Regions from separate parts of the Enterococcus saigonensis genome, predicted to be linked through region 2. Evidence: a T-box and tRNA genes for the amino acid it is inferred to sense, from the RefSeq annotation. Region 2 holds a T-box; the other regions hold tRNA genes.

Region 1 (10,876 bases), 1.2 Mb from region 2:
TACTCTAAGGCTGATTTTCCTTGCTTGAAGAACAGGTATACTTTATGGATCGTTTGTCTTGAACGATTCAAGCAATGCGCAGTTTTCGCAACAGATTGATTTATTTTGAAATAAGACTCTATCATTACAAGTTCATCCGTTGTAAGATGGGTATAGGTCATTTGTACTCACTCCTTATAATTCTTTGGACGGAACTATTTTGAGTGTAGCACAAATGACTTTTTTAGTTGTCTAGCTTAATTTTACAATCGGCGAATATAAAAAAGATGATATAACTACTAATGATTCCAACACTAATGGCCAAAACACAGATACAAGCAGTACACCAAGTACAGACAATCAGATTTTACCGTCTAATACTACAACGGATACTACTTCTAGTTCTACAAAAGTGAAACAAACAAAAAGCACAAATAATCAAGACTTAAAACGTTATCCCAATACGGGAGAAAAGCGATCTACGACATTTGTGGTAGTCGGTATATTACTTATCGTATTCGTTTTAGGTAGTGTTTATTGGCAAAAAAGGAGATAATATATGAAGTGGTTTAAACGTATTCTTTTAAGTTTACTAATTCTTCTAGGAATAATCATTATTGGGAGTTGGCTAACTCTACAGCTCACACCAAAACCGGTTAGTTTATTCGTTCGTAAGCAATTTGATACGAGCCAAAAGACACAAGTTTATGATAGACCGAACTTTTTTAACGAAAATATGCAAGAAATAACCATCACAACTGATGAAAAATATCCGTCAGAAAATGAAAATAATATTTTGGATGTCTATGCGCCCAAAAATTTAAAAGAGAATGTACCTGTTTTATTTTGGGTACATGGTGGTGCATATGTGGGTGGTGATAAAAGAGATTGCAAAGACTATTTAACCATGTTGTGTGCGCAAACAAAAACAATAGTGGTTAATCTTAATTATGCACTTGCGCCTGAAGCCAAACATCCAACACCTGTTCAACAGCTAAACGAAGCAATTGTGGCAATAAAGCAAAGTAAGCTTCGGATTGATTGGGATAATATTCGTTTAGGTGGTGATTCAGCAGGGGCCCAAATTGCCAGCGAATATCTGCTTAGCTTAACAAATAATAATTTGCAAGTAAAAAATCATTTGAAACCAGCCCTGGAAAGTTCTCAAGTTCGGAAATTTATCTCGCTTTCTGGTCTTCTTGAACCTGATAAATTCACAGAGATTGATGACACCGTTTCAAGCTTTTTATTTAAACAAAGTGGTTGGGCTTATTTTGGAGATAAAAATTTTTCAAATAGGGAAGAAATCAAAAATTTATCTTTGGCAAAACACGCAAAAGAGTTTTCCCAAGACTTCTTTTTCACTGATGGTAATCAAAAGACGTTTACAAAACAGATGGATAAGACTGTTGATGCTTTGAAAAAGCAAAATTTGTCAGTAACAAAGATTTCTTATGACAAACCAGAATTAGGTCATGAATATCAGTTTGATTTTAATAAACCAGAAGCTGAAAAGACGTTTAAAAAATTAGTTCATTTTTTAAACAGTTAAATAGCGTTGAACATTCTATTTTGATGATAGCTTAAATAAGATATAAGCATAAGCAGTATAATTGTTTACGAATAAAAGAATCAGGTATAATAATTGTACCAATTTCCTACAAGAAAAAATTCGCTAAACCGTCCTGTCTTACAAAGGAGTGTATTATGAAAAATCTACTTGCGTCAGGTTTTCTCTTTGTGGGTGGCTCAATTCTTATGACTGTGACTGAGATGGGGAAAGTTGTTCCGTTACTTGGTGCTGCTTGTTCCATAATAGGTGTGGGGCTATTAGTATTTTTTGTATTTAGTAATGATGGAAAATATGATAACTGAAAAAAACTACCCAAAGATACAATCCTTTGGGTAGTTTTTTTGTACTAAGACCAACTGGCATCGTTCTTATTTTACTTTTTGAAGGAAGTATATAAGAACTTGGTAAGAAAGTTATTTACCGTTTTCTTACGATAGTTGCTTTAAATAATTTATTTGATAGTGTTGTAAGTAGTCGTTATTACTTATTTGGGATTAGAGGAGGTGATAGTCTTGCAAGAAGGACAAGGGATGGTAAGCTATTGCCGTCATAAGAAAATAATCAAAAATTAAGGAGTAGCGAAAATGTATATAATCAAAGGAAATGCACGAAAAATAAATCATGTGTGGGAACACATAAAACGACACCATACAGGAGAAAAAATTGCAGTGGTTGGTTTTCCTAATAAGTTGCCTGAAAATTATTTGCGTAACAAACAAGTTATTTTTTATGAAAGTTTAACACATAAAGATGAGTGGCTGATACAAGCTGAAAAGTTTTTAACTAACTTTGAAGAAGAGTATGATGGTGTCATTTTTTACATCGATTGTACCTTAAAAGAAGCCGAAAATTTAAAGAAAGTTGCAACAAAATTTCGTAGTTTAATAACCGTAACTGTAGCAAGTGATTCGCCAATTACAATTGAAGAGTATCTTCTTAGTCAGCAGGTGGCTTAAATGTGGCGTCCTGTTATAGCTGAGAAGACAATCAAGAGTGGTATTTTGGTTAGTAGTTTGCGTTTAATGAATAATTCGCAATGGCGTTTAGATAAAAATGTGCAGGAGTTGTCTAAATTAGGACGACAAATTTCTAATATTATGGCAATGCACATGGTTTCAGATGAATTAATTATTGGTGTTCCGCAAAGAAGACAACAGGTGCTGCTATTTGAAGTGCCTCGCTATGATGAAGAAGAGGGTTTTCACATTCTAAATCAAATTAGTGAATCAACAGAAGGTTATTTTATCCGAACTGAAAAGATTGCATAAGAAAAGATGAGTCCAATTCTGGGCTCATTTTTTTATAATTAGAGTTTAGATTTGCATGCGCTACCATTATTCTTTAATCTAAGAGTAGTAAATAAAAACATATAGAATAGCTGACCTGATAATAAATCAAATTAGATAGGTAAGAAAATGATTACTTTCAACTATTTCATAATAAAAAGGAGGACAAGAAATGAAAAAAATTGCGATTATCGGTGGTGGACCGTTTGGGTTAATTGCTTTAAATACTTTAGTTAAAAAAGCAGTCGCACTTAATGAAGAAGTAACCATTTTAATTTTTGATCCTCATGGACCAGGAGGCAAAGTATGGCGTAGCAATCAAAGTAGTGAAGTGATAATGAATACGGTCATGCAACACGTAACACTATTTTCAGAAGATGAAGGGCCTAATCTTGGAGAATGGAGTCAAAATGAAGCAATAGATTTTTTAGCTTCACTAAATTTATTAGCGGAAGAAGAATTTCTCTTTGAGACAAATTTGGCTAAAAATGATTATTGTTCACGTCGGTATTACGGGATCTATCAGCGGTGGTTTTTTTCTGAAATCTTAAAGAAAATACCAGAATCTGTTACGGTACATTTTATGAAAGAAAAAATCATAGATTTAACAGTTGTAGCAGATAAAATCATTTTAACAGGAGAAAAGACATATCCTGTTTCAGATGTAATTTTGGCAACAGGACACGCATCCAATCAAGATAGTAAAGAAGAGAAAAAAAATCGAACTTTCGCAAAAGCCAATAAATTATTCTATCAGGGTCCAGCTAATCCTGTTGATGTGCCATTAGAAAATTTGGTACAAGGGGCTATCATTATTCGAGGGGTAGGACTGAGTTTTTATGACTACTTATCTTTATTGGTCAATAAATGGGGAGGCAAGTTTATTGAAAAAGAAGGTGAAATAATTTATCAGCCCTCAGGTAGAGAAGAAAAAGTTATCGTTGGTTCGGGTAGAGGCGTGCCTTATCGTGCACGCCCAATCAATCAAAAATTGCCTGGAGAAGAGGCACAGCCACAAATTCTAACAAAAAAATTTATGACCCAATTCCAAGGGTCCGTCACAGAGATAGTTGATAGATTAAAAAAAGAAGCGGAATTGGTTTATTACAAAATAGCTCTTAAGAACAGTAACGTTGATATGGTCAAATTTTTGTTTGATTATCAGAAACAAGATACCAATACACTTTTGAAAAAATACTGCATTCCAAAGCATTATAAATTAGATTGGGACAAACTTTTGAACCCTGCTCAAGATATTCCTGCAACAGATTTTTCTGAATTCATTTTTAATTATTTACAAGAAGATATTAAACAAGCAGAACTAGGAAATAAAAGAGGTGCAATTGCCGCGGCAATAGATACGTTTAAAGAACTCCAGGCGCCTTTTAATTATATGTTAGATCATGAAAAATTTGCGCCAAAAGAATATTATCAAGATTTTTGGGGAGATTTTAATCGAAGCTACAGCTTTTTAGCAATTGGTGCGCCTGTTATTCGACAAAAACAACTAGCAGCTTTTTATAAAGCTGGCTTTGTCGATTTTTTAGCCCCTGAGATGGTAGTAGAACAAAAGAATGGAGAATTTATTGCATACAGTAAAAAAGATAAAAAGCGTTGCTTTAAAGGAAAAAATCTAATTGAAGCGCGCTTACCAAAGACGGATTTAGCAAAAACGAAAAATCCACTAATCAACAAAATGCGTGACAAAGGCTACTTAGCCCCTCATATTGTTATTTTTGAAGGAGAGAAACATGAGACAGGGGCGCTATTAGTTCATCGCCAGACACATCAAATAATTGACAGTAAAGGAAAACTGCAGCCTCATATTTTTTGCTATGGCATTCCCTTGGAGGGACTGGATTGGCTTAATGCAGCATCGCCGCGACCAAAGAGTCATGATCGTGTATTTTATTTAGCTAATCAAATAATTGAAACAATCTACGAAAAGAAGCAGTAAAATGCTTCTTTTTTCAGTTAGAAATTAAATATGTTTAGGCGGATATAAGCTGTTTTCAAATGCAATAACAATTTGTGATTTCCCAAGGAGACTATATTTTTTTACGATAAACTGCTTACGTGAGTTATAATAACCCGCAATTCTAATTGTACTGCCGATAGCTACATCGGCTAAAAAATTCAGCGCATGGGTAGCAATTAGGCAATGAAAGTCATTTAATTGAAAGTAGACCAAAGGCTGATCAGATATTTTTAAGATTTTGATTTGATGAACAGTACCTTTTAAATTCATCATCACTATTCCTCCAATTCGGACCATTTTGGCACAGTTGTAAAAGCGACATTTCTTATTTCATCGTAATCAACTTTTTGATTTGCAAGATAAATTCCTAATTCATCATAGCCTTGTATTTTGCCGATAATATCAGGAAAATAGTGGCCTTCCTCGTCTACTTCTTCTTTTTGAATGGCAATCCAGCGATCTTTCAACTGGGCTTCATATAAGATTTGGTCGATTCTTCTTTTGTCCATCGCAATTTTAGCAGGCCAGATATGTACCTTTTTTGCTTTTGACACGGCTAACTGACGAGTGTGTTCTGATAAATAAAAACCATTCCATTTTAATAGTTTACGATCTTGATAAGAGGACAATAAAATCACTTCCAACTAATTTGATAACTTAATTATACGAACACGCGTTTGTTTTGTAAAGAAAAAAACAAAAAAGTTCTTTAAAATGGACAATAGCCCTCTCTATTACTAGAGAAGGCTATCTGACTAATCAATATTATTATTTAAGGTTGGATCAAGACTATTACTAAAAATTCAAGTTATTTCTCGTTTAAACGATGTATTCCCTAACCTCTAATACATCCATGTAACTCCTAAGTTACGCCAGTTTGATTAAATTCAACGAAATAAATTAATCTATCGCATAACAATATTTTTCGCGTAGGATTAAGTATAACAGATTATTAGCAGACTAATTATTTTAAGATAGAACTTATAAAATAATTAATACTTATTAGAAATTAGAAAAAATTAGATTATTCGCTCCAATGAAGTTTAAAATATAAAGGAACAGGACAATGGCATTAATTAGAAAAGAAAATACCATTATACCAAAACGAATGGTGAAATACGAATATCCTTCCGGTCGATAGCCCGTGTGCCGTTTGCCATGATAACCAATTAGCAACAGTAGTAATAGAACTGTCATTACTCCCTGAAAAATCAATCCTAAAAAACGCAAGGTATTAGAATTATTATTTAGTTGTAAAAAATAAGCGCCTAAAGTTAAGGCATCAATTAAAATAGCGATAAATGGCATAAAATTTCTCCTAACTAATTTGTATTGGTTAAAAAATGCTTAGGAATAAAATATTTTCCTTCAGTACAGTAATCTTGCGACAAAAACTTGGAATTATTTTACTCATAAAAATGCGGAGTAAGGGATTTGAACCCTCACGTCCATCATGGACATATGCGCCTGAAGCATACGTGTCTGCCGTTCCACCAACTCCGCATAAATTGAAACTATGATTTATTTTATGTCAATGAAATTTTTATTTCAAGGAAAAGGACTAGTAATTTTTGGCAGATGAAAAGAAAAAATACAAGGAGTGGAATATTTCTGCTTGTTTTCTAAAAAGCCATTTGCTAGTGTATAAAGGTGATTTAAATTTATAGAAAAGAAGGAAACAGATGGATACTATTTTAATATTAGGTGGCCTATTGGGAATAATCATCGGGATTATTTTTTTGATTCAAGCTATAAAAAGGCAGCGTAAAAAAAAGCCGAGTTTAGTTTTAATGGCTACAGCAGTAGTCGCTTTATTAACAGGAAGCGGACTGTTAGAGCCAGTTAATCAACAGCAGGTTACAAATAAAGATAAAGATACAGCAGAATCCACAATAATTACTACAAGCGAGTCACAATCAGATCTTTTTGACGCAACGTCTCAGACAGTCGATTCGACAAAAAATGATTCAAAACAGAATAGTCGCCAACAGAGTAGTGCTAAACTACAGGCTTTAAAAAATAAATTAGCGCTGTTAAATTTTGATGGGCAACAAACGATTGAAATTAATCATGGTCGCCCAACTTTTTCAAAGGCAGAATTATCTACTAAAGAAGGTGCATGGGAAAAATACTATCCACTGGATACGTTGAATCGAGCAACTGGGGCTGAAGCGTTACTAAATCAAAGTTTGATGCCCACAAAAAAGCGTGGTGATATTTCAAAAGTAACACCTACTGGTTGGCGAAATAAAAAAATAGGCGGTAGCTATTTGTATAATCGTTCTCATTTAATTGGATTTGCTTTAGCAGGAGAGAACGCAAATTGGCAGAATTTGATTACTGGTACGCGCCAACTTAATAACCCTGAAATGTTACGCTTTGAAATGGATATTAAGTATTATTTGGAGCAAGATAAAGATCATTTTGTCCGTTATGAAGTAACACCCATATTTCGCAATAACGAACTTTTAGCACGCGGGGTTCATTTAATGGCGCAGTCAGTAAATAGCGATACCATTCAATTTAATGTTTATATTTTTAATGTTCAAGATAATGTGAAACTAAATTATGCTGACGGTACCAGTCAAATAGTAAAAAGTGGTAGTTCAGCTGAAAAATAAAGACTAAGAGTAAAAAATAGCCCACTAGATGATTGAGTTGTAATCAGCCAGTGAGCTATTTTTAATTTAAAACTAAAAGATTGTTAGTTTTTTGATAGTGGTTGAGTAGTTCGTCAACTTTACTCAAACGTCTTGTAATCCGATGGAGTAACTCTTTTGGAGCGTTATTTTTTTCCTGGGCTCTTTTGGCAAGGAGTAAAATACACCGTTCTTTATCCAAACGATTTTGGGTGTGATACAAAGTGGCTAAGCGTTCTGTATATTCATAACGCTGATAAGCGGTTCCTTCACAAAGATAAATTAATAAATCTTCTGCTTGATCATAATTCTTTAAATAAAAATAATTTAAAGCTTCACGATACAATTTTAATTCAAAATCTTCTTTGGTATTATCAAAAGGATGATTTTCCATCCATTCTTTTACAGAAACTTTTCTTAATATCTGCCCCCGATCGTCTTTTACGATAATTACAGGTTGTTGCTTTAGTTGGCTTTTTTCAATTGGCATATTTTCACCTCCCGTATTCGCTGATAACAACAGTATTATAACGGGGAATGATTAAAAAAAGCGGCGAAAAACTTTAAAAAGATTGTCATAATGATGATTTTAAAGATTTCTTAAACGGAAAAAATCAATTAAGCGCGAAACGCCTAAGACAACTAATAATCCACCGAAAATTTGGAAAACGAGTAAAACACTACGAAATGGATTAAATAAGAGTAATGCACCGGCGATAATCATTAAGATGCTAAAAATAAACCATCCAGTGCGAGCTACGCCGTCTTTTTTTAATTGTAATTCCTGCATCAATTGGGTAATTCCACTGATTAGAATAAATAGCCCTAGGAAAAAGGGAATAATAGAAACAATTCCCTTAGCAAAAATCAAAATTAACAAGGCAGCTACTAAGAGTAGAATACCCGTTGTTAGTTGAGAGCTAGAATACCCCCCTTTTTTTGCGCGCTGATTGTTGATTAAGTTAATAATACCCATAACGCCAAAGAAAGCTGCGAAAATGTAGACGATTATATTGAAGAAAGGTTCTGGTTTGATCAAGATTAAAACACCTAAAATACTATAGCCAATCCCACTTAACAATAAGTTTTCCCGAAATGTTTTAAAAAAATTATCCATATTAACACTCCTCTATCTTTTTTCTTCTTTTCTTATTGTATCGAAATTTAAGAAATAAAGAAAATAGTAGCTTCTTTTCTCTGAAGATAGGGTACTTCGAATTTTGCTGGTAACGTTTTTATGGTAAGATTAAAGTAAAAGGAGGGGAGAATAGTTGGCAACATTTACAATTTTACTGTTAATTTTTGTGCTGGTGTTGTTTGCGTACTTATTCTTAATAGAAAGAGAAATTATCTTTAAATCTAGACGTAAATCTACGAGCTTTTATTTAATTCTAGTTTTAGGCTTGGGCGCTATTCTCATGGTTATAGTGAATCCGACAACTTTAGATGAGAATGTTCGGGGCATTCTAGCAGGGTTAATCATTTTAAGTTTTTTAATAGATGCTAAAGGCTTTGCTGAAAATCATATTAGTGTTAACCCAATGGATAAAAGAGGTATTCCATATACTGAAGTTGACCGAATCGTTTTGTTAAAAACTAAAAATCAAGTAAAAGTGAATTTTTTTAGACGGGGTATGCGTGGTCCATTATTTGTTTTAAACGAACCGTTAGAAGAAATTGTAGAATTTTTAGCAACACATTTAAAAGAAGGGACGCCAATTGACATTTTATTAGACGAAAAAAAATAGGCTAGCGCCAAACAATTGTTTAGCGGCTAGTCTATTTTTGTGTTTAAATTATTTAAAAGTTAAGAAACGTTCGTCGTCACTTAAAAATTCTTTTTCACCAGCTTCGGCTTCTTTTGAACCGAATACTAATTGAGAGCGTAATTGCCAATTTTCAGGAATATTCCATTCTTTTGCAACTGCTGCGTCAATTACTGGGTTGTAATGTTGAAGGTTGGCACCAAGACCTGCTTCTTCTAAGGCAGTCCAAGTATTTGCTGTTGCAATTCCGTTTGATTGTTCTGCCCAATCAGGAAAGTTATCAGCATATAAAGCAAACTGTTCTTGTAAAGTTTTTACTGTATCTGTGTTTTTAAAGAATAAAACTGTACCAAAACCGGCTTTAAAACCAGCTAATTTTGCTTGTGTGTTAGGAAATGCTTCTGCAGGTGTTAGCGGTTTTAACGCTTCTTCAGTCATTTCCCATAATTTTTCGTGTGCTTGCCCAAACAAGATTACGACACGGGGAGATTGTGCGTTAAATGCAGTAGGACTATATTTAACTGCTTCTTTAATAAGATTTTCAATTTCTGTTTCCTTAAGTTCAACGTTGCGTCCTAATGCGTAGATTGAACGACGATTTTTAATTGCTTCTAAAAAGTTTGACATGTAATAACCACCTTTTTTTAATTAAGTAACACCGTTAGTATACATACTTACATTTAGTTAGTAAACTAATATGCTCATTTAAATTTTTCTTATTACTAGTCGCAAATTTTGGTGAAAAAAGGACACTATGGTAATATTAATTTAGGAAAATATGAGGAAGAAGGATAACACGTTTGAAAAATAAAAATTATGAATGGCTCAAATCAGCACTCTTTTTAATTGGCTTAGTTGTGATATTAGTAGCAGTACGTTTATTTATTTTTACACCGGTAGTTGTTAAAGGGGATTCAATGGACCCTACCTTGCAAGATGGAGAACGGGTAATTGCGTTGTTAAATACTAAAGTGAAAAGGTTTGATATTGTAACTTTTCCCGCACCAGATGAACCAGACAAATACTATATTAAACGAGTAATTGGCTTACCAGGAGATGAAATTAGTTATCAAAATGATCAACTATTTATTAATGGAAAAAAGGTTGCAGAACCTTATTTAGCTGAGTACAAAAAACAATTGACTGATGGAATGCCGTTAACATTAAGTCCAAATCAAGAAGCCAGTTTTAAATTTGAAAAAGTACCCGCGGGTAAAATTTTAGTTTTAGGGGATAATCGACGGATTTCAAAAGACACACGCTCCATTGGATTTATTGATGAGAGTACAGTTTCTGGAGATGTCAAATTTGTTTTTTGGCCTTTAAAAGAAATTGGATTTATTAATAAATAAGTAATGTTTAAGAGTGAAAATAAAGTTGATAATTGAACGAATGCGTTCAAGTTGTCAGCTTTTTTTTGTTATACTAGGCTAGTAACAAGACAACTTCAATTGCTTTTTCCAAGAAAGGAAGTTTGACATGACTTTACAATTTCTAATTGGCAATGGTGCTTTAGATCATCGCCAATCGTATATAAAAAAAGCCCAAGAATGGTTGAATCAAGATACAGAAAACCAAGTCTTTTTCTTGGTGCCTAACTACAATAAGTTTGAACAAGAACAAGAGATTCTAAAAGCGTTGAAACCAGAAGATAC
Region 2 (10,876 bases):
TCCTTCTTATAAAGAATCTTTTGCCGATAATGCAGCGACTTTACGCAATGTTTATATTGGTGGTCAATATTATTATCGTGGGGCTTGGAAAAGTAATACGCGTTCTTACCGAGATGCAACGGCGTGGCTGACAGGTCGTTATGCAACAGCACCAAACTATGCTTCAGCTTTAAATAATGTGATTGAAAGTTATGGATTAACTCGCTATGATACACCCGCTAGTGGCAATGCTGGTGGCGGCGCGTGGAGTAACGGTGCTGGGTCAACGAATAATAGCTCTAGTGGTTCTTCCAGCGCAAGTACAAGCCAATATTATACGGTACAAAGTGGTGATTCAGTTTGGGGAATTTCCAATAAATATGGAATCAGTATGAATGAGTTGATCAGCTGGAATAATATCAAGAATAATTTTATCTATCCGGGTCAACGTTTAGTAGTGAAAAAAGGAACTACAGGGTCTACCACACCTAAACCAACGCCAAGTAAACCGGCACAAAATACGAATAAGCCGAGTGGGAATACAGCAAATTCCGGTGCAACGCAATATTATACGGTACAAAGTGGTGATTCAGTTTGGGGAATTTCCAATAAATATGGGATTAGTATGAACAGTTTAGTTAGCTGGAATAACATTAAAAACAACTTTATTTATCCTGGCCAACGTCTAGTGGTGAAAAAAGGAGCTTCCGGTTCTTCTACAACAAACCAAACGCCAAGTAAACCGACACAAAATACGAATAAGCCAAGCACAAATAATAGTAACGCGAAAACCTACTACACAGTTCAAAGTGGCGATTCGGTATGGAGTGTAGCTAATAGATATAACATCAGCATGAATACACTAGTTACCTGGAATAATATTAAGAATAATTTTATCTATCCAGGGCAACGTTTAGTGGTGCGCAATGGTTCTGCTAGTACAGGCAATAATAAGCCGGCACAAAATACGACAGTCACTAAGCCAAATAGCAACACAAATACAAGTAGTACAGTAAATAGTAGTCAAAATCAATACTATACAATTCAAAGTGGTGATTCTGTTTGGGCTGTTGCCAACAAATATAAAATTTCAATGGAGCAATTCCGCCAATGGAACAATATTAAAAATGATTTTATTTACCCTGGTCAAAAGGTTATTGTTAAAAAAGGCAGCAACACACAAAAGGCTCAATCACTGCAAACAGGTAGTCAAACAAGCACGAAAACCTATAAAGTACAAAGTGGGGACTCCGTGTGGGGAATTGCTGACAAATTTGGAATAACGATGGATAAATTAATTCAGCTAAATAAAATCCAAAATAACTTCATTTATCCTGGTCAGATACTCAAATTAAAATAATATTTGAATTTTAAGATGTTCTTTGTTAGTATAACTAACAAGTAGAAAATTACGCTGTGAGAAGGAATAGTAAAAAGCAAATCGTTTTAGAGAGCACATGGTTGGTGAAAATGTGTACGAACTCTTTTGAACTCGCCTTTTAGCGTTAGCAGTTGAACCAAGTAGGCTGTTACGGTGACGATCGTTACAACGTTTGAGGCTTATCTTTTAGATAAGCAAAAATTAGGTGGTACCACGTAGATTACGTCCTATAAAAAGCATGGCTTTTTATAGGATTTTTTTTATACGACTGATTATCAGTCAATTAACTTTTATTTAGGAGGATTTAGCAGTGTACGATCATAAGCAAATCGAAAAAAAATGGCAAAAGTATTGGGCGAAACATAATACCTTTAATACCCATGACAAAACCGATCAACCAAAATTTTACGCCTTGGATATGTTTCCCTATCCTTCTGGGCAAGGACTACATGTAGGGCATCCTGAGGGTTATACTGCGACAGATATTTTGTCACGCATGAAACGATCACAAGGATATAGCGTATTGCACCCTATGGGATGGGATGCTTTTGGGTTACCCGCTGAACAATATGCTTTAGATACGGGGAATGATCCGGCTGAATTTACCAAGAAAAATATTGAAACTTTCAAACGTCAAATTAATTCATTAGGTTTTAGTTATGACTGGAATCGTGAAATTAATACGACAGATCCAGAATATTACAAATGGACACAATGGATTTTTACCAAACTATACGAAAAAGGCTTGGCTTATGAAGCCGAAGTAGCTGTTAACTGGGTTCCAGAGTTGGGAACCGTGATTTCAAATGAAGAGGTTATCGACGGTAAGAGTGAACGAGGAGGATATGATGTTGTAAGACGCCCCATGCGTCAATGGATGTTAAAAATTACAGCTTATGCCGATCGCCTATTAGATGACCTTGATTTGGTGGATTGGCCCGAAAGCATTAAAGAAATGCAGCGAAATTGGATTGGCCGCTCAGTAGGGGCAAATGTTACCTTCAAAATTGCGGATACAGATGAAGAATTTACAGTTTTTACGACTAGACCTGATACGTTGTTTGGTGCGACCTATGCTGTTTTGGCACCAGAACTTGCTTTAGTGGAAAAAATTACTATGCCAGAACAAAAAGAAGCTGTGGCAGCTTATATTGCGCAAGCAGCGAAAAAATCCGAGTTAGCACGGACAGACTTAGCAAAAGAAAAAACGGGTGTCTTCACGGGAGCGTATGCTATTAATCCTGTTAATGGTAAAAAAATTCCAATTTGGATTGCCGATTATGTACTTTCAAGTTATGGAACTGGGGCAATTATGGCCGTTCCTGCTCATGATGAACGCGATTATGAATTTGCCAAAACATTTGATTTGGATATCGTTCCTGTTTTAGCCGGTGGTGACGTAACAAAAGAAGCCTTTACGGGTGATGGTCCACATATTAATTCTGAATTTTTAGATGGTTTAAACAAAGAAGAAGCCATTGAAAAAATGAATGCGTGGTTAGAAGAAAATGGTGTTGGGAAAAAAGAAGTCAGCTACCGTCTACGTGACTGGTTGTTCTCTCGCCAACGTTATTGGGGTGAACCAATTCCAATTATTCACTGGGAAGATGGGACAACGACGACTGTGCCAAAAGAAGAGTTGCCATTGCGTTTGCCTGTGACAAAAAATATTAAACCAAGTGGGACTGGTGAATCTCCTTTAGCCAATATTGAAGATTGGATTAATGTTACCGATGAGAAAACAGGTAAAAAAGGACGTCGTGAAACCAATACAATGCCGCAATGGGCGGGTAGTTCTTGGTATCATTTACGTTATATTGATCCTCATAATAAAACAGCTTTAGCAGACTATGATAAATTAGAACGGTGGTTACCTGTAGATATTTATATCGGTGGTGCTGAACATGCTGTTTTACATTTATTATATGCGCGTTTTTGGCATAAATTCTTATATGATATCGGTGTCGTACCAACTAAAGAACCATACCAAAAACTATTTAACCAAGGGATGATTCTGGGAGAAAACAATGAAAAAATGTCGAAATCTCGCGGTAACGTAGTTAATCCAGATGATGTCGTAGAAAAATACGGTGCTGATACATTGCGGATGTATGAAATGTTTATGGGACCTTTGGATGCATCAATTGCTTGGAGTGAAAATGGTCTAGAAGGTAGTCGTAAATTCTTAGAACGGGTATGGCGTTTAATCGTAGATGAAGATGGCAAAATGCGTGATCGAATCACGACGATTAACGATGGAAAATTAACGAAAGTTTACCATCAAACTGTTAAAAAAGTTACCGACGATTACGAAAATATGCATTTTAATACGGCGATTTCGCAATTAATGGTTTTCATTAATGAAGCGTATAAAGCCGACGCCCTACCTTATGAATACATTGAAGGATTTGTACAATTACTAGCGCCGATTGCGCCACATATTGGGGAAGAGTTGTGGGCAGTTTTAGGGAATGAGGATGGCATTTCTTATGTTCCTTGGCCAACTTATGATGAAGCGCAATTAGTGGAAGATGAAATTGAAGTAGTGTTCCAAGTTAACGGTAAAGTACGCAGTAAAGCGCAAGTAGCACGCGACATTGCAAAAGACGAACTGGAAAAAATTGCGTTAGCAGATACGACCATTCAAGAACATCTTGCCGGTAAAACAGTTCGTAAAGTAATCGCAGTACCAAATAAATTGGTTAATATTGTTGCCAATTAAGCATTCACTCACAAAAAACTAAGGGACTTTTTTGGTAGCCCATAATGATTTTAGAAAAATAAAAACTCCTTTTGGGGGAAGCAGCCAATCAGCATGCTTTGCCTCAAAAGGAGTTTTTTATTTATTTTAGTGACGATTATAAAAACTACTTCAAATACTTATTGGCGCAAAATATCAATTAGGTTTTATCTAAACTTATTGCAAAGTGTGATTTAAAAATTGTTCAAGATGTTTTTGGAAAAGGTGAGGATCCTTTGCATTTTGTTGCTGTTCATTTAACAAATTTACAACATTTATCGTTTGTTTGGCCGGATGGCTTAAGCCGACAGCGGGATTTAAGACATAGCGAACGTTTTGGACGCGGGCTTTTAGGCTCTTTTCAGTTGTGCCTAACTGTGTGGCAAGGCTTTTATAAGTTGTAAAAACTAAACCAGAAAAACCAAATTGATTTAAATAGTAAGCTAAAATATCTCCTTCAATTTTCCATGAATAGTTACTTTTTTTAGTCATACTAATTCCTCCTTTTTTAAAAAACTAATCAAATTACTAACTGTATTTTACAGTGTTTATATTACTATATAAGCATTTTTATGTCAATTTATTTATTTTAAAACTAACTTATTTTTTGAAGAGGAGATTGAAGGAATTAGTTTTGTTTTTTTATTTTTTCATTAAATTACTATTATTTTTTGTTATTTTCTTGCATAATAAAGAAAATTTCAGAGGAGTGGGAAATGGATAAAGAACTATTAATGATTGATTTATTAGGTGGCAAAAAGATCATTACAGCCGTGTTTTTGCCACTCTATCGGCAACGTTTACGCTTGAGTATTAGTCTATCATTATTTAGTGCTGGCTTTTTTTTAGGATTGAATACTCTAGTTTATCGTTATTTGATGGCGAGGGTTCAGACAACTTCTGCTGCTCAGAAAATTGTTGGCCTACATTATTTTGCCCTGATTTTTGGTGGTATCATCATTACACTTTGTCTTATTCAGTGTGTCTTTGTACTTGTACATCTATTTTTACTGAAAAGAAATTTCCAAGGTTGGTTAACCCGAATTTTGCAGAAGTTTTCTGGTTTTTCTAAAGTAGTAGAAGATGAAGAATACTATTTTATTAAACGCAAGCAAAAAGAAGTAAGACTAGCTAAAAAAGATTGCTTGGTCTTAACCGAGCGCATTAACGGCGATAAGTTAATGATTGGCGTAGAGAAATTGGATTTGGGTGTCACACGGGGATTCATTTTTCTTAGAACTACTAAAATAGATTTTCGCAAGTTACCTAACGTACAGACAGATAAACACAAAAGTACAGGTAAATTGGCAATTTTTCTTGGTCTTTTTTGTTTGTTGCTAGGAAGTTTTCTTTACCTTTTTACAAAAACGGAAATAAAAGAGAATACTTCGACTGCCGCAGTTCATATGTCAGAAGAAGTCAAAATCACCACATCAGGATTATTAAAACAACAAGGAGCTACACCGAATAAAGTTGCGCAAAAAGAAAATGAACTTTATGTAGCAAATACGCATGAGTTGTTTCAAACGACAGATCGCGGTCAGCATTGGCAATTTGTACCTTTAAAAGCGGAGTGGCTAAGAGGTGGCAGTTATACGTTAACAAGTGGAGAAATTCCTTTTGGTTATTGGATGGATTACACATATCAAGTGGGGAAAGATTTTTCTTGGTATCTTTATACCACGGGTTTTGGCGACTATTTAGACGTATACTTACTTTTTTCAAGTGACAATGGGGTAACGTGGCAAAAAAGCCAAGTCGGAGAAAAAGTGCGGAATTTGCGTTATCGTAAAGTACAATTTTTTGAAAATGGAACGGGGATTGCAGCAATTTCACAAACGACAGCAATGTCGGGCAGTGAGCAGGTCTGTCTATTTACCACCCAAAATCATGGTCAAGATTGGTATCCGGTGGGGAATACCACGATTAATGCCCCTATTCAAAATATTAGTTTTATCGATGCTTCAATGGGGTTTATTAGTACCAGAGAGGGAATCTTCTATACTCAAAATGGGGGACGTTCTTACCATGAAGCACTTGTCAATGTACCAGCGGATTATCTGTTAGGGGGCCTAGATCTTTTTCAGTCACCTAATGAAGTCACGCAGCCTAATAGTACTACTTTAGAAGCGAAGTTTTATCTAACCAAAAAAGATGGCCATATGTACGCTTGTTTGTATCGTTCTTATGATGGCGGCCAAACATGGGCTTTTGTACGCCAACTTTCAGAAGTGACCTCTGCAGATTAAGCGTTAATTTTTAGTCTAAAATTAAAAGCAAAACACGAGTAAAAAGTGCAGTCGTGTTTTGCTTTTTTTGTTAATATTTGCCATCTGAACTGCGCTGATAGTGCTGATTTTCTTTGATGGGTAAATGAATAATCGCTTCATCAGGTGCGGTGACAATCAGACGGGTTTTACCTGTTGGATTTTGTTCTAAAGTTACTAAAAGGTCATCATCAAGGGGAAAACCGGCTGCTTTTAACATTTTTTCAGGAATTAAAAGACCAAAATTTTTATCCCAATGCACAATTTTTGATTTGCATTCTTCAATTTTCATTTTTTCACCTCATTTAGATTTAAAGCATTTGTGAATTTAAAACATATGCTGCTAAATTTAGGCCCGCTTGATCGCCACATAAATTATAACCAGTTTGAGTGTAGTGATAACCGTCTTTCATTAAGTCTAACTCTGACATCCATTCAAAAGCATTGGCAATCAAAACGACTTGCTTTGCTTGGGCCAATTCTCTTTGGGCGCGAATAATTTTTTGAAATTTTTCAGGGTCATCCTTCTTATTGCCAATTTGAATGAGAAAAGTTTGCGTGATCCCAGCTTTAGACAAGACATCTTGCAGTGCAGTAAAATGCATTTTATATTCATGACTGCTCATGCCGTGATCGCCGTCAGTTTCTCCTTGGCACCAAATCAAAAAACGATTTTTAATGGGAATATTTTGTGCGCTTAAAAAGTTTTCAGCTCGATTTAAACGTTCTAAAATATCCGAACAATAAGCAGTACCTGGTTGCCATTCTAGAATGCTACTACCGCCTTTTGATGCTGAAACACCGACTACCATGCGCCGGGTACAATCGTAATAAGCGTTGACGAGGCTACTAACTAGCGAGCCAGTCTTTTTATTTTCATCATTAATACCAGTAGCATTATCTTCAGTTTTGCCAAAGGGTTCTTGTAAATGAAAAAGTTTGGTGGGCTGACTTACAGCGCGAAATTCGTAGCCTTCTTTAACGTAAGGAGCTAAATGAGCTGTACCACGACCTGCCATATTACTTTGACCGGCAAAAAGAATTAAATCGACGCCATCTTCATCAGGTTCTAAAGGTTGAGGGTACTGGGCTTTTAAGGCCGCTCTTTCGTTTTCTAATAAGCCTCGAAATTCGGTAATAGCAGTAGGGCGGTGCACAGTTAAATTTTGCAAGAAAATCACTCCTAATTTATGTGAGTTACTACCTAAATGGTACCGCAGATTAAAAGCGCTGACAAAGTTTAAAGCATCATTTGTGGTAAAATAAAAAACTTACTCAAAGTAGTCGCAAGTTACGATCCTTTGAATAAGTTTTTTGCCGATTGAAAGAAAGTCGCTGCAAATAATGGATTTTGTTATTCGTTATCTTCTGCAATCAAACGTTTGGCGATAAAGTAGTCCCCCTCATAAGGCGTATCTTCGCCATTGATTTTTTGATATTCATCTACCCCTTTGCCTGCGATTACAACGGCATCCTCTGGTTGGCTTACTTGTAGGGCAGCAGCTATTGCTTTGACGCGATCCATTTCAAAGTGAACTTCTAATTGCGCATTCGTGATATGAGCATTGATTTCTTCTGCAATTTTTTTTGGATCTTCAAACGCCGGATCATCGGCAGTTAAAAAGACGATATTGGCATGTTCTGACAATGCTTTACCAAAGTCGGCACGACGTGAAATTGCTTTGCCACCGGTACTACCTAAAACCACGATGACACGTCCAGTTGGGTGTTCTCCTTGGGCAAATTCCAGTAATGTTTTTAAACTTAAATAATTATGGGCGTAATCAACATAAACACTAGCGCCATTTGTATTTAGTAGATGATCCATCCGCCCAGGAACACGAGCACTCGCTAAAGCGTCTTTTGCCTCTTTGACATTTGCCCCTACAGTTGCTGCGGCTAAAAGGGCTGCAGTCGCATTTTCTTGGTTGAAATCTCCAGCTAATTGAATGCGATATTCATCAGCAATTTGCAATTCGTCTTTTTGGTTGCTAACTGTGAAATGCTTATTTTTGCCGCTAATAACCAAGTAGTCTGCATTTTTGCGGCCGTAAGAAATATAGGGAGTTTGTAATAATTCACAGTTTTCTTTTAACAGCTCAAAATAGTCACTGCCGGCATTTAAAATCATTTTTTTTGAATGGCGCAACAATTGGCGTTTGCAATAAAAATAGTCATCAAAAGTCGGATGTTCAATCGGACTAATGTGATCTGGTGAAATATTTAAAAAGACACCCACATCAAAAGTTAAACCAAAAACACGCGCTGTTTTATATGCTTGGGAAGAAACTTCCATCACTAAATGCGTCATGCCATTTGTGACAGCTTGCCGCATCATTTGATATAAATCTAAAGATTCCGGCGTGGTTAAATGGGATTTAAAATAAGTTTTACCATCTAATGAGGTATTCATTGTCGACAATAAAGCTGTCTTATTTCCAGTAGCTTTTGCTAGTAATGCGTGGGTGAAATAGGCGGCAGTTGTTTTACCTTTTGTACCCGTAAAAGCAACAAGTTGTAATTCTTTTTGTGGGTAGCCATAAAAAGCCATCCCTAAAAGTGCCATTGCTTTTTTGATATCCGTAACAATAATGGCACACTGAGCTTTGACCTCAAAAGGTTCTTCGGCAACATAAACTTCTAAGCCATTTTCAAGTGCGCTTATTAAATACTCCACTTTAAAATTTAGACCCTTACAAAAAAACAAGCTATTATTATCTGCTTTACGGGAATCGTAGGTTACAGCGGTAAATTCTTTTTTAGGTAAATTTTTACTTGTTAAATGCCAACCAGTTGGCGTAATCATTTCTTTTAATAAGTCATTTTGTAATAAAATTTCACTGACTTTTTCTAATGTTAATGTCATGGCTCAAGCCTCACTTTACATTTTTCTTCGGTTGTATTATAGCATTAAATAAAGTGGGTACCAAACTTCAGGAAAAAAAGAAACTATTATGACGAGATTTTCTGAGGTGTTGTAAAACCATTAAAAATCAGCAAAAAAGATTGCCGGAGGGAACTTTTGTAAGTAAAATAGAACATATGTCTTGAAACCAATAGAAAGTAGAGAAAATAAATGAGTGAAAAATTTATGGCACAACAGGAACTATCTACTGAAGAAAAAATGGCCAAAGGTTCCACCTGGCTAACGATTGGAAATATTGGTTCTCGTTTGTTAGGCGCAATTTATATTATGCCTTGGTATTACTGGATGGGAGAACATGCCAATCAAGCTAATGCGTTATTTAATATGGGCTATAATTTTTACGCATTGTTTATGATGCTTTCCACCGCAGGTATTCCAGCTGCAATTGGAAAACAAACAGCGTATTATAATTCGTTAAATGAATATGCTACTAGTCGTAAATTATTGTATCGTGCCCTACAAGTTATGGCTGTTTTCGGGGTCATTGCAGCTGCTGTGATGTATTTTCTATCCCCTTGGTTAGCTGATATTTCCGGTGGGGGGGCAGAGTTAATCCCGACAATTCGTTCCTTGAGTGTCGCAATTTTAGTTATTCCTTGTATGAGTGTTATTCGCGGCTATTTCCAAGGTCAAAATGAAATGAAGCCTTTTGCTATTTCTCAAGTTTTAGAACAAGTAGCACGCGTTTTTTATATGTTGCTAGCAACTTTTATTATTATGAAAGTTGCCAAAGGGGAATATACAACTGCCGTAACGCAATCAACGTTTGCTGCTTTTATTGGAGCTATTATCAGTATTTTAGTTTTAGTATACTATCTGCGAAAAGATAAGGTTCGGATGGATTATTTAATTGAACACAGTGCCAATAATGTTAATTTGGATGCTAAAGACTTACTGATTGAAACAGTCAAAGAAGCAATTCCTTTCATTATAATTGGTTCTGGAATTACAATTTTTAAACTTGTAGATCAAGTTACTTTTGTACGCGTAATGTCCTCTTTTACTGCTTACTCGCAAAATCAGCTAACTTCTTTATTCTCTATTTTTAGTGCGAATCCAGATAAGTTAACCATGGTTGTAATCGGTTTGGCAACGTCTATGGCTTTAGCTGGTTTGCCTTTGATTACCGAAGCCAAAACACGGGGCGACCACAAAGGGTTGGCGAAATTAATTAGTAATAATTTACAGTTATTTGCTTTTGTTATGTTTCCAGCTACATTTGGTATGATCGTACTAGCATATCCTTTAAATACATTATTTTATGCCCCTAGTCATTTAGGCGCTAGCGTCTTAGTCGAAGCAAGTGTTTCCGGTCTTTTTTTAGGGCTGTATATGATGACATCCAATATGTTACAAGGAATGTATGAAAATCTATCGGCAATTGGGTATTTTATCATTGGTTTAGTCATTAAAATTTTAGTACAGATACCATTAATTATGGTCTTTGAAGTGTATGGTCCGCTTTTAGCTACGATGATTGGCTTTGGTGTAACTTGTGGCTTGAATTTGTATAAATTGCATAAAATTTCTCGCTTCAATCGCATATTGACGTTTCGTCGGACGGTTTTGATTTTTCTTATGAG
Region 3 (10,876 bases), 1.3 Mb from region 2:
TTAAATAAATAGCTGTTGGGCCATCTGCTCCACCAATAATTCCCGTAGCTGCTGCTTCTGGTCCTGTCATTCCTAAAAAAATAGCACCAAAAAAAGCCGCAAAAATTCCAAATTGTGCTGCCGCCCCTAAAAGCAATGTTTTAGGATTTGCAATCAAAGGACCAAAGTCAGTCGATGCACCTAAACACAAAAAGATTAATGGTGGATAAATTCCCAGGTTCGTTCCTTGATACAAATAATACAAAAGCCCCCCTGGTTCAACTTCTGTCGGACTAGCAAAAATTCCTGTTAACGGTAAATTTACTAATAAAATACCAAATGAAATGGGCAAAAGTAAATAAGGTTCATATTCTTTGAAAATGGCTAAAAATAAAAAGATAATAGCAATTAAAATCATAATAAACTGTTTTCCTGTCATGCCAGCAAAACCAGACGTTTCGATCATATTTTTGATAATCTCAGTCATCTTTCATCTCCTTAAAAATTTTTTTAAACAAAACTAATGCTCCTCCTAGTGCTGCTAAAACGAAAAAGACCAATAACATAGCCACTAGTGTAATCATTCCCGCTTCTATTAAAGTCATTTTCTCCTCCTTTATTCTTATTACTTTAATTGTAACAAAATGCCCATAAGACACAAAATGAAAACGAGTTCAAAAAAAAGCCAAGTCTGGCACCTTTTATAACGTGCACGTTTTAAGGCACTTAAGACTTGGCTTTTTTCTTATTCATTTGATTTTAACGCCTCTATCATATCCACATTTTTTAACTTAATATATATAAAAATCCCAACAAGTATTGTAAAGAAAATTGTAATAAGACTCGCATAGAGATAACTCAAAGGCTGAATAACTGGCGAAAACATCACCATGTCCAACTCAACTGTCTTCAAGACAAAATCATGTTCGATTTTACCTAAAACTAGGCCGAATAAAATACCAAAAATAGTTAAAATAATATTTTCTCGATAAATGTACATGGTTAATTCATTATCATAAAATCCCAACACCTTAATAGTTGAAAGTTCGCGAATTCGTTCTGAGATATTAATATTATTTAAATTATATAAAACGATAAAAGCTAAAAGCCCGGCTGATATAATCAAAACCCATACAACAATTGTTAAAGCTTGTGTTGTGTCATCTAGTGCATGTAAGGAATCTGATAAAAAGCTCACATTCACAACTTCAGGATTTTCCATTAATTTCTCAGCGACATCTTTTTCTTGACTGCTACTCAAATCCTTTTTAAAAAGTAAAAAAGCAGCATTATATTCAGGTTTTCTCTGAAAAACTTGTTCATAATAAGATGGACTTAAATAAGCAAAATGACCGGTATAATTTTCCGCAATTCCAGCGACTTTAATTGGATAACTTTGTTTATCTGTATCTTTTAAATGAATTGTATCTCCAATTTTTATATTAAATAGTTGTGCCAATTTCTCATTAATAACTGCACCTTTATTTTGCAGTTGGTATTCTCGCGTGCTTTGACGGTTATTTAATAAAATGAATTCATTTAAATTTTGAGCTTTTTGTGGTACATACACACTGACATCTTGCGGTGTTTTATCGTGTCCTGAAATTGTAAAGGTCTCTATGCTAACGGCCAAACTATCTTTGTAGCGATTTAATTGTTTAACTTCTCTTTCGTAACGTGTTTCATTATTCTTATTGGTATCACTAAATGAAACAACAGCTTGGTAATGCCACAATTTCTCAAATTGCAGTGGAATAATATCTGTAATAGAATCCCGCAAGCCAAATCCAGTGACGATCATCGCTGTACATCCCGCAATTCCAACCACCGTCATCAACATTCGTAATTTATACCGGAATAAATTACGCAAGGTTACTTTTTGATTAAAATTTAGTCGTTTCCACAATGGTTTAATATTTTCTAGCCACACTCTTTTTCCTGCCTTTGGTGCTTTAGGACGCAATAAAGTTGCAGGAGGGACAATTAAATCCAATCGCACTGTCAACATAGCTACACCTACTGTACAAATCAACCCAACCATAATACCAATGATTGTGTAATTCAAATACCACGGTGTGACAAAAGAAGGTAAATTATACAATTGACCATAGGCATCGATAATAATACTTGGAAATAGGTTAAAGCCAACCAGCAACCCTAATAGTGAACCGATAATTCCCGCTAAGAAAGAATAAATAAAGAATTTTAAAGCTATTTCAGCATTTCGATAACCTAAAGCTTTGAAGGTTCCGATTTCTCCTCTTTTTTCTTCCACCATTCTCGTCATGGTAGTCAAGCTGACTAAGGCAGCAATCAAGTAAAAAATTAGTGGAAAAACAGTGGCTAACGATGTAATGCGATCAGCATTTTGTTTGTATTCGGTATAGCCTGGATTATCATTACGATCACTAAAAATATACTCTGCCGGCTTCAAGTTTTCTAACCGTTTTTTTTCATTTTTTAATTGTAGCTCAGCATCCAAAAGTTTTGGCATGTTGGTGCTTGTTTGTTTCTGAAATTCGATTAATTGCTGCTGATACACTTTTTCACTGCCAGCAATTTCAGTCTCAGCTTTTTTTGTTGTTACGTCAGCTTTTTCTTTTGTTTCTATCAATTTTGCTTTTGCTTCTTTAAGTTCAGCGGCTTTATCTTGTAGCGTTTTTTTAGCTTGGTCTAATTTTACTTCTGCTTGTGCCAAACTCCGCTCTTTTTCTTCAATTTCACTTAAATCCAACGTGGATGTTGTTTCGGTATTTGTCAACTGTGTCAATTGTCTTTTTAAAGTATCTATACGGTTGATAATTTCTTTTTGTACGGCTACGACATCTGCAAGTGTGATATTTTCTTCATCCCACTTCTCAATACTTTCGTTTAATTGCGCGTCTCCTATTAATTCTGCCAACGCTAAAAGCGAACTTTTTTCCTCACTAATTTCTTTTTTGAGGGTTTCTTCGTCAGAAGACAATTGTTCTAATTTGTCTTTCAAATTATTGCCATTATCAATTTTTTCTTGAGTTTGCTGGATGGCCAGATCATTAGGATTAGCAGTTGATGTTGTCGTAGCTGCTTTACGCTGTGCAGCCACTTCTGCTTGTTCTTGTGCCAACAATTGTCCCTGCTGATTTAAATCTTCGTTTTGTTGCTGGAGTTCTTTTTCTTGCTCCTCCAACTTATTGGCTATGTTTTCTTGTTCTTTCTTGCCTGATTCTATTTTAGCTGCTAACTCTTTTTTCGCATTTTCAATTTTTTCTTTTGCTCTTTTTAATTTGTTTTCGCCATCATCTAACGTTTTTTCCCCTTGTGTGATTTCAGCTTGAACTATTTTTAACTGTTCTTGAGCTTGTTCTTTTACTTCCTTTAGACGTTGTTGTGGTCTTTGACGTAGTTTTCTACGTAAACTTTTGATTCCTTCATCTGTTATCTTTTCATAAGTTTTGGAATATGCTGTGTGCTTTTTACTTTCTTTAAACTGAACCAAAATGCGACTATAACTTGGCAAATTTAAGTCATTTTCATGGACTACTGCAAAATAATCTATTGTGCCACTGCCAACGTTTGTACTGCCGCGTTTAATGTTTTCAATATATTCTGGACTATTCACGAAACCAACAACTTTAAACTCACGTTTTTTTAGTTGTTGTTTTGGATCGTCATCTATTGCTACGATAAATTTATCGCCAATACGATAATCTTTATTGTAATCAGCTAAATTATCTAGTGCAATTTCTCCTGAATTTTTTGGTAAACGTCCTTTAACTACGTAATAGTCGTTGATATCTTGCTGCGCGGTGTAGCCAAAAAAGCGCAAGACTTGATTTTTATCGCTTAAATTTAAATCAACTGAATATTCAGGCATCGCTTTTGCCACATGATTATCTTCTTTGATTAAATCAAGGTCTGTCGTGGATAAGCCAAGCGTTGAGATCACTGTTGCATCTGCCAATTTTTGCTGATCGTAATAATTATCACTGGATGTGATCATATCAGGCCCGGTTGCACCGATACCGACAAAAAAAGCAGTTCCTAAAAAGATTATTCCAAGAATCGATAAAAATCGTGCCGGAGAATTTCTGATCTCTCGCAGACTAGTTTTGAGTAATGCGTTTTTCATGCTACTATCACCACGCAATCTCTTCAATCGGAAGTGGATTTTCATTTAAAGTAATACTTCTGACCTTGGCATCATTAATTTTAATGACACGATCGGCCATAGGAGCAATTGCTGAATTATGGGTAATAATTATGACTGTCGTTTCAAATTCTGTTGCTGTATCTTTCAAAATTTCTAAAATTTGTTTTCCTGTTTCATAATCCAGTGCTCCTGTTGGTTCATCACAAAGTAAAATTTTAGGTTTTTTAGCCAAAGCACGAGCAATCGTCACGCGCTGTTGTTCTCCTCCAGACAATTGTGCAGGAAAATTATTCATGCGCTTACCTAATCCAACTTTTAACAAGACCTCCTCAGCATCCATTGCGTCTTCTACAATTTGTGAGGCTAATTCCACATTTTCTTTTGCAGTTAAATTAGGAACTAAATTATAAAATTGGAAGACAAAACCGACATCGTTTCTTCTATATCCTGTCAATTGTTTCGCATCAAAACGTGCGATATCTGTTCCATCTACTGTAACTTGTCCACTATCACAGGTGTCCATGCCACCTAGTATGTTTAAAACAGTCGACTTTCCAGCACCACTTGGCCCTAAAATAACAGCTATCTCACCTTTTTCAACACTAAAGGTAACATTATCGTTAGCAATGATTTCCGTATCTCCCATCTGATACTTTTTCACTTCGTTAAAAACTTCAATATAACTCATAAAATTAGCCCCTTATAAAAAAATTCTCGTTAAATTAAGTTTACCACAAGATATTTTTTTAATGAAAATTCAACTTAGAAAAACACACTTTTATTTGGCAGAAAATAAAATAACTAAAAAGATATTTACCAAAATAAAAAAACGACAACCAAAATTTTGGCTGTCGTTAAAAAAATACTATTTAAATTAAGCTTCGTAACGTTTTACACCATCTAAATAAGTAGCTACTAAGGTCATGTCTGGATTTAAGACAATAAAGTCAGCATCCCGTCCATTTTTAATCAAACCACACTTGTCATCAATCTTACAACTAACAGCGGGAACCCAAGTTGCCATCATAATTGCTTCTTCTGGAGTAGCAATTTCCCAATCTACGACATTCTTAATAGCTTCTTTTAATTTCAAAATACTACCAGCCAAATTGCCTTCTTTCATTCGAGCTGTTCCCTCTTTTACTACAACAGGGAACTCACCCAAAATATAGTCGCCATCTGGCATGCCACCTGCCATCATGCAATCTGTAATTAATGCTACATGGTCATGGCCAGCTTTTTCCATTAAAATTTCAGCAGCTTGTGGATGAACATGGTGTCCGTCACAAATCAATTCAGAAAAGACATGTTGTAAACTAAGTAGCGCACCTACCATACCTGGTTCGCGATGATTCAATCCACGCATCCCATTATAAGCGTGTACAAATACATTTGCTCCAGCTTCAACTGCTTCTGTTGCTTCTTCTAATGTCGCATTACTATGCCCTAAAGCTACTACGACACCTTCTCTCGTCACTTGATTAACAAACTCTTTAACGCCTTGACGTTCAGGTGCTAAAGCAATTTTTTTAATTAAACCACCAGATGCCTCTTGCCATTCATGGAAAGTATCAATATCTGGATCACCAAAGTAAGATGGGTTTTGCGCACCCTTGTGTTCTTCTGTAAAATATGGTCCTTCAAAATAGATCCCTTGAATTTTTGCACCTTTTACTTCTTGATACGTATCGCCAATCGTTTTAGCAACGTCTTTTAATAATTCTTTTGTAGAAGTTAAAGTCGTTGGTAGGTAAGAAGTCACACCACATTCTAACAACCCTTCAGACATAATCTTCAAACCTTCAGCATTATTGTCCATAACATCTTGGTTTTTATAGCCGTGAATATGTGTGTCCACTAAACCTGGGGCAATCCATTTGCCACTGTGGTCGATAACATCTGCATCTTTTTCAGGTAATTCAGCATAATAGCTACCAAATTTTCCATCAATAATTTCTAAATAGCCTGCAGATTTAGTATCAGAATTTAAGAAAAACTTGTCAGCATAAATAAATGTCCGCATTTAAATCGCTCCTTTGATTTACTATCTTAAAATTACTCCTTCTTTTAACAGAAGTCAAGAAAGGTCTAAACCATTTTAAAGATTTGTAATCCGTTTCACAGAGCTAGATATTTTAAAGTATTTCTCTCCTTGTTCATTTTTACCTTGCGCTTCATAAATCAAACCTTCTAACCGGAAAAGCTCTTCTAAATAATAATAACTTTTTTGTTTTCGCACCATTTCTGCACCATTTTTCACGATAACCAATGCTTCGTCATACCGCTTTTCTCGGTATAAAAACAAACCGTAATTATAAAAAACTTTTGCAAGGCGGCAATCAATACGCTCATTAGGTAATGTATAAAAAAGCTCCATACTATAAGCTAGATTAAACTCTCCTTCTTTTTTTTGACCTAAATCCACTTGTACTCTTCCAATACAAGAAATTAATTGAATTTCATTAGAAGAAATAAAATGTTTGTCCACTTGAAATGTATAAGAAAGTCCATGTTTCAAATGCTGCAAAGACGATTCGAGGTCTTTTCCTAGAAAATATTCGCAACTGCCTAAATAATAATAGTATAATTGTAAGTCTGTATCCAAATACAATTGATCTAAAACATCTGGCTGATTTAACAATGCGTTTAATTTTGTATATTCTTTATGGAAAAAGTGATAGGCCATTTGATCAAGCAATAAATTTACCTTTCGAATCTCCTTAGAGTGAAGCGTCATAATTTGATCAATAGTTACGCCTAGTCGTTCGCACAAATTCTGCATCACCAAGACATTTGGCAACTCTTCGTCATTTTCGATGCGACTCAAAACGCTTTGAGAACAAATATTTTGCGACAACATTTTTTGTGTTAATTTACGATCTTTGCGAATCTGTTTTAATGCTTGCCCAAAAGAAACATTTTCTGCTGTCATTACGCGATCTGCCTCCAATTATGCGAATTAGCATTACCCTTTTTGTATATTTTATCACATAATACCCGCAAAGGCGCTACCGAAAACAAGCAACTTTTTATCATTATGTGGAAAAATTTAGGAGGATTTTGGAATGAAACAACAAGCAAATGTTATTTTTAAGTGGCAAGATGAACAATTTTCAGGCTGGATTGAAAAGGAGTATCAAAATTCGTTTTTAATCAATGTGACAAACCCGAATGAGGAATTAGAGACGAAGTATGCCAAGCGAATTATCATCAGTAAAAAAGCCTGCCAACGGCTCTCATAAGAATGATCAAGCGCTTTACATATAATCTAATAACTTTATATACAACTTTCACATAGGTACAAAAAAAGAGAATGATGGAGCTGATGGTCTTCAAACAATCCAGTTTGTTAAAGATCAAAAGCCAGTCATTCTCTTTTTTATTTATTTTTGTTGATAGGTTGCCAAAAACGCGCGCAATTTTTCTGCTGTAAATTTCAAATCATCCATTTTAGGCAAATAAACAATCCGAAAATGATCGGGTTCTTGCCAATTAAACCCGCCACCATGGACTAGCAAAATCTTGTGTTCATGCAAAAAATCCAAAACAAATTGTTCATCATTGGTAATATTAAACCGCTTAATGTCAATTTTAGGAAAAATATAAAAAGCTGCTTTTGGTTTTACAGCTGAAAGACCTGGAATATCATTTAATGCGTTATAAATGAATTCACGTTGTTCGTAGATTCGACCACCTGGCAATAATAATTCATCACTGCTTTGGTATCCCCCAAGAGCAGTTTGAATAATTTGTTGAGACAATACATTGGAGCATAAACGCATGGAAGACAACATATTTAAACCCTCAATGTAATCTTTCACCCCTTTTTTATCTCCACTTAGAACCATCCAACCTACACGAAAACCTGCTACACGGTGAGATTTTGATAATCCATTTAAGGTCACGATGAAGCGGTCTGGAGCTAATGTGGCGATTGGAACATGGGTCAGTCCATCCATCACCAAGCGATCATAGATTTCATCAGAAAAAATAATCAAATCAAATTCTCGTGCTAAGTCCACGATACCTTCTAATATCTCTTGGGGATAAAGTGCTCCAGTGGGATTATTAGGATTAATTACTACAATTGCTTTAGTTTTACTGGTAATTTTAGCACGCATATCTTGAAGATCTGGATACCACTCACTTGCTTCATCACAAATATAATGAACGGGTTTGCCACCAGCTAAAGAAACGGATGCCGTCCATAAAGGATAGTCAGGTGAGGGTACTAACACCTCGTCTCCATCATTACATAAGCCTTGCATACACATAGTGATAAGCTCACTAACTCCATTACCTGTATAAATATCATTTATTGTTACGTTAGGAAATCCCTTTAATTGACAATACTGCTCAATGGCTTTTCGCGCTGAAAAAATCCCTTTGGAATCAGAATATCCTTCTGATGAACGAACATTCATAATTAAGTCACGCACAATTTCATCAGGGGCTTCAAAGCCAAAAGGTGCCGGATTACCAGTATTTAATTTTAAAATACTAACGCCTTCTTCTTGCATTCGATCGGCCTCTTCTAACACTGGGCCGCGCACGTCATAGCTAACACCTTCTAATTTATTTGATTTCTCAAAATGTTTCATCATCGTCGCCCCTTTTTATTGAATTCTTTTAATTACTTTACTTTTTTATCTTTTAAAAAGCAATCCCTCCTGTAATTTTTCGCAAAAGTTTTATTTTTTTGCTTGCCAAAAATTAATTCCAATATCAATTGCTATGCTTGCTATAAGCCCCATAAAAATACCAAGTAAAATATTCTCCATTATTATTCCAATTAATATCCCCAGCAATACCGCTGGTAAAAGAAACGTTCCATCTGATTTTTTCAAACAAACACCTATTTCTAATCTTAATCTTGACAAAGTTTTTTTTTATAAGGTATCATAAGTTGTTGTTTAGCAGAAGTGTTGGAATTGGCAGACAAGCAAGATTGAGGGTCTTGTGAGCGGATGCTCGTGCGGGTTCAAGTCCCGTCTTCTGCATGAATAGTTTTTTTTAAAAGATACCAAGTAGGTAGAAACCTGCTTGGTATCTTTTTTTCCGTAATTTGTCTCCATTTTTTGATAACTACTTTGAACTATTTTCACTGGCTTCTAATAAATATTTCTGTCGCCATTTAGAATCTACTTGCGTCGTTCCAGTTTTAAAAAACATTTTTTCGCTTCCTGCCGTTTTTGCCTGAGCATAATACCATTTTTTCCATCTTAAAAATTCAAGGTTAGCTTGCAAAACGTTTATCTTTTGCTCTAATATTTCTTCTTGACTCACCATAAATTCATAACGTTTAGGCAGCGTACTGTCTCCTTGAATACACCATTGCATAAAAACTTTAATGTCTTTTAATGGAATTGCTGATTTTTTTAAACAAGCTATAACTTCAAGGTAGCCCAAGTCGTCTGCTGTAAAAATTCTTTGACCGTATTCATTGCGCTTTACAAAAGGCAACAGGCCCTTTTCATCGTAATAGCGTAGTGTCGCCACACTAAGTTGGTATTTTTGGGCAATTTCACCAATCGAATAATTTTTCATTCATTTCTCCTTGCCCTCAAGTATACTTGAGTATTTATACTGCTTATAGTTAAAAATAATCCTGGTACAAAAAATGCCAGAAAAGGAGATTTATTATGTCAAAACCACTTGTCGTTATTACTGGTGCTTCATCGGGATTTGGTGCCCAGATGGCAGAAATATTTAATCAACAAGGTTATCCTTTACTTTTACTAGCACGTCGCACCGAATGTATTTTGTCACTTCCACTTAATTTTCAAAATGTGATGATTGAAAAAGTTGATGTCACAGACAAACTCGCCTTTCAGCAGGCAATTGAAAAAGCTGTTGCAAAATTTGGTCCCGTTGATTTGTTAGTTAACAATGCGGGGGTGATGCTTCTTGGCAATGTGACAAGCCAAGACGCTACCCAATGGCAACAAATGTTAGATGTCAATATCATGGGTGTTTTAAACGGGATACAAATTGTTTTAAATAAGATGATTGACCAAAGACATGGCACAATTATCAATATCTCTTCACTTGCCGGTAAAAAAACATTTCGAAATCATGTTGCTTATGTGGCCTCAAAATTTGGTGTTCATGGCCTGACTGAAACAATTCGTGAAGAAGTGTCCGATAAAAATGTTCGGATCTGCCTTGTTGCTCCCGGAGCTGCTGAAACCGAACTTTTGAGCCACACAACTGATCGCCAATCACAAAAAGATTATACTGCTTGGAAAGAGACAATGGGCGGTATAACTTTAGATCCAAAAGTAGTAGCACAGACAGTGCAGTTTATTTATGAAATGCCACAGGAAGTGACAATTCGCGAAATAGATCTTGCTGCAACTGCGCAAGATAGTTAAATTTGAGAAAAACTTTAATTTCAAATTAATATAAAAACAGCTCTAAATATCCAAATGGGATTAGAGCTGTTTGTTTTGACCAATTTTGGATCCATATTGATGCTTAAGTCTTTACAAAACAGTTGGATCATAATGATAGGTTATATCACCATTATGATGCGCTTCACCAACAAAATACTTTTTATCATCTCGATTAACCCAAGCTTTACGAAAAAGGAAAAAGTTTTCCCGACTTACTTCAATTTTTTCAATTTCACCATTTTTCAATTTTTCTAATTGCACTTCATAACTTTCCATTTAATCAAAACCTCTACTCTTCAAAATAGCCAGAACCGCGTCGACTTTCCGATTGTCCTTCTTCAATTAAACCTTTTAAATCACGCTCTAAAAC

The links. The T-box of region 2 lies ahead of leuS (leucine--tRNA ligase). A T-box ahead of a tRNA ligase gene usually reads a tRNA of that ligase, here a tRNA-Leu.
Region 1: it encodes a tRNA-Leu, which carries the amino acid that the T-box ahead of leuS (leucine--tRNA ligase) is inferred to sense. The anticodon was not compared.
Region 3: it encodes a tRNA-Leu, which carries the amino acid that the T-box ahead of leuS (leucine--tRNA ligase) is inferred to sense. The anticodon was not compared.

The regions. Positions count from the first base shown of each region.
Region 1 is NZ_AP022822.1:1,518,454-1,529,329, reverse strand. Features, by position in the region: gene EsVE80_RS07185 (IS30 family transposase) at 1-161, opposite strand, end outside; gene EsVE80_RS14070 (LPXTG cell wall anchor domain-containing protein) at 392-535, shown strand; gene EsVE80_RS07175 (alpha/beta hydrolase) at 539-1,531, shown strand; gene EsVE80_RS07170 (hypothetical protein) at 1,687-1,854, shown strand; gene EsVE80_RS07165 (hypothetical protein) at 2,137-2,508, shown strand; gene EsVE80_RS07160 (hypothetical protein) at 2,509-2,820, shown strand; gene EsVE80_RS07155 (FAD/NAD(P)-binding protein) at 3,011-4,795, shown strand; gene EsVE80_RS07150 (hypothetical protein) at 4,820-5,089, opposite strand; gene EsVE80_RS07145 (hypothetical protein) at 5,092-5,454, opposite strand; gene EsVE80_RS07140 (hypothetical protein) at 5,819-6,124, opposite strand; tRNA gene EsVE80_RS07135 (tRNA-Leu) at 6,236-6,319, opposite strand; gene EsVE80_RS07130 (DNA/RNA non-specific endonuclease) at 6,499-7,437, shown strand; gene EsVE80_RS07125 (hypothetical protein) at 7,499-7,945, opposite strand; gene EsVE80_RS07120 (HdeD family acid-resistance protein) at 8,045-8,572, opposite strand; gene EsVE80_RS07115 (hypothetical protein) at 8,727-9,203, shown strand; gene EsVE80_RS07110 (nitroreductase family protein) at 9,252-9,848, opposite strand; gene lepB (signal peptidase I) at 10,022-10,573, shown strand; gene EsVE80_RS07100 (PD-(D/E)XK nuclease family protein) at 10,701-10,876, shown strand, end outside.
Region 2 is NZ_AP022822.1:324,355-335,230, forward strand. Features, by position in the region: gene EsVE80_RS01495 (muramidase family protein) at 1-1,339, shown strand, start outside; T-box leader at 1,387-1,593, shown strand; gene leuS (leucine--tRNA ligase) at 1,671-4,082, shown strand; gene EsVE80_RS01505 (hypothetical protein) at 4,278-4,592, opposite strand; gene EsVE80_RS01510 (WD40/YVTN/BNR-like repeat-containing protein) at 4,817-6,349, shown strand; gene EsVE80_RS01515 (hypothetical protein) at 6,420-6,659, opposite strand; gene EsVE80_RS01520 (sialate O-acetylesterase) at 6,679-7,539, opposite strand; gene EsVE80_RS01525 (UDP-N-acetylmuramoyl-L-alanyl-D-glutamate--L-lysine ligase) at 7,722-9,233, opposite strand; gene EsVE80_RS01530 (putative polysaccharide biosynthesis protein) at 9,444-10,876, shown strand, end outside.
Region 3 is NZ_AP022822.1:1,657,433-1,668,308, forward strand. Features, by position in the region: gene EsVE80_RS07790 (sodium ion-translocating decarboxylase subunit beta) at 1-466, opposite strand, end outside; gene EsVE80_RS07795 (OadG family transporter subunit) at 459-584, opposite strand; gene EsVE80_RS07800 (FtsX-like permease family protein) at 725-4,090, opposite strand; gene EsVE80_RS07805 (ABC transporter ATP-binding protein) at 4,098-4,799, opposite strand; gene nagA (N-acetylglucosamine-6-phosphate deacetylase) at 4,986-6,134, opposite strand; gene EsVE80_RS07815 (helix-turn-helix domain-containing protein) at 6,210-7,043, opposite strand; gene EsVE80_RS07820 (DUF2187 domain-containing protein) at 7,177-7,353, shown strand; gene EsVE80_RS07825 (pyridoxal phosphate-dependent aminotransferase) at 7,495-8,712, opposite strand; gene EsVE80_RS07830 (hypothetical protein) at 8,803-8,958, opposite strand; tRNA gene EsVE80_RS07835 (tRNA-Leu) at 9,028-9,111, shown strand; gene EsVE80_RS07840 (MerR family transcriptional regulator) at 9,197-9,658, opposite strand; gene EsVE80_RS07845 (SDR family oxidoreductase) at 9,754-10,485, shown strand; gene EsVE80_RS07850 (hypothetical protein) at 10,597-10,782, opposite strand; gene EsVE80_RS07855 (hypothetical protein) at 10,796-10,876, opposite strand, start outside.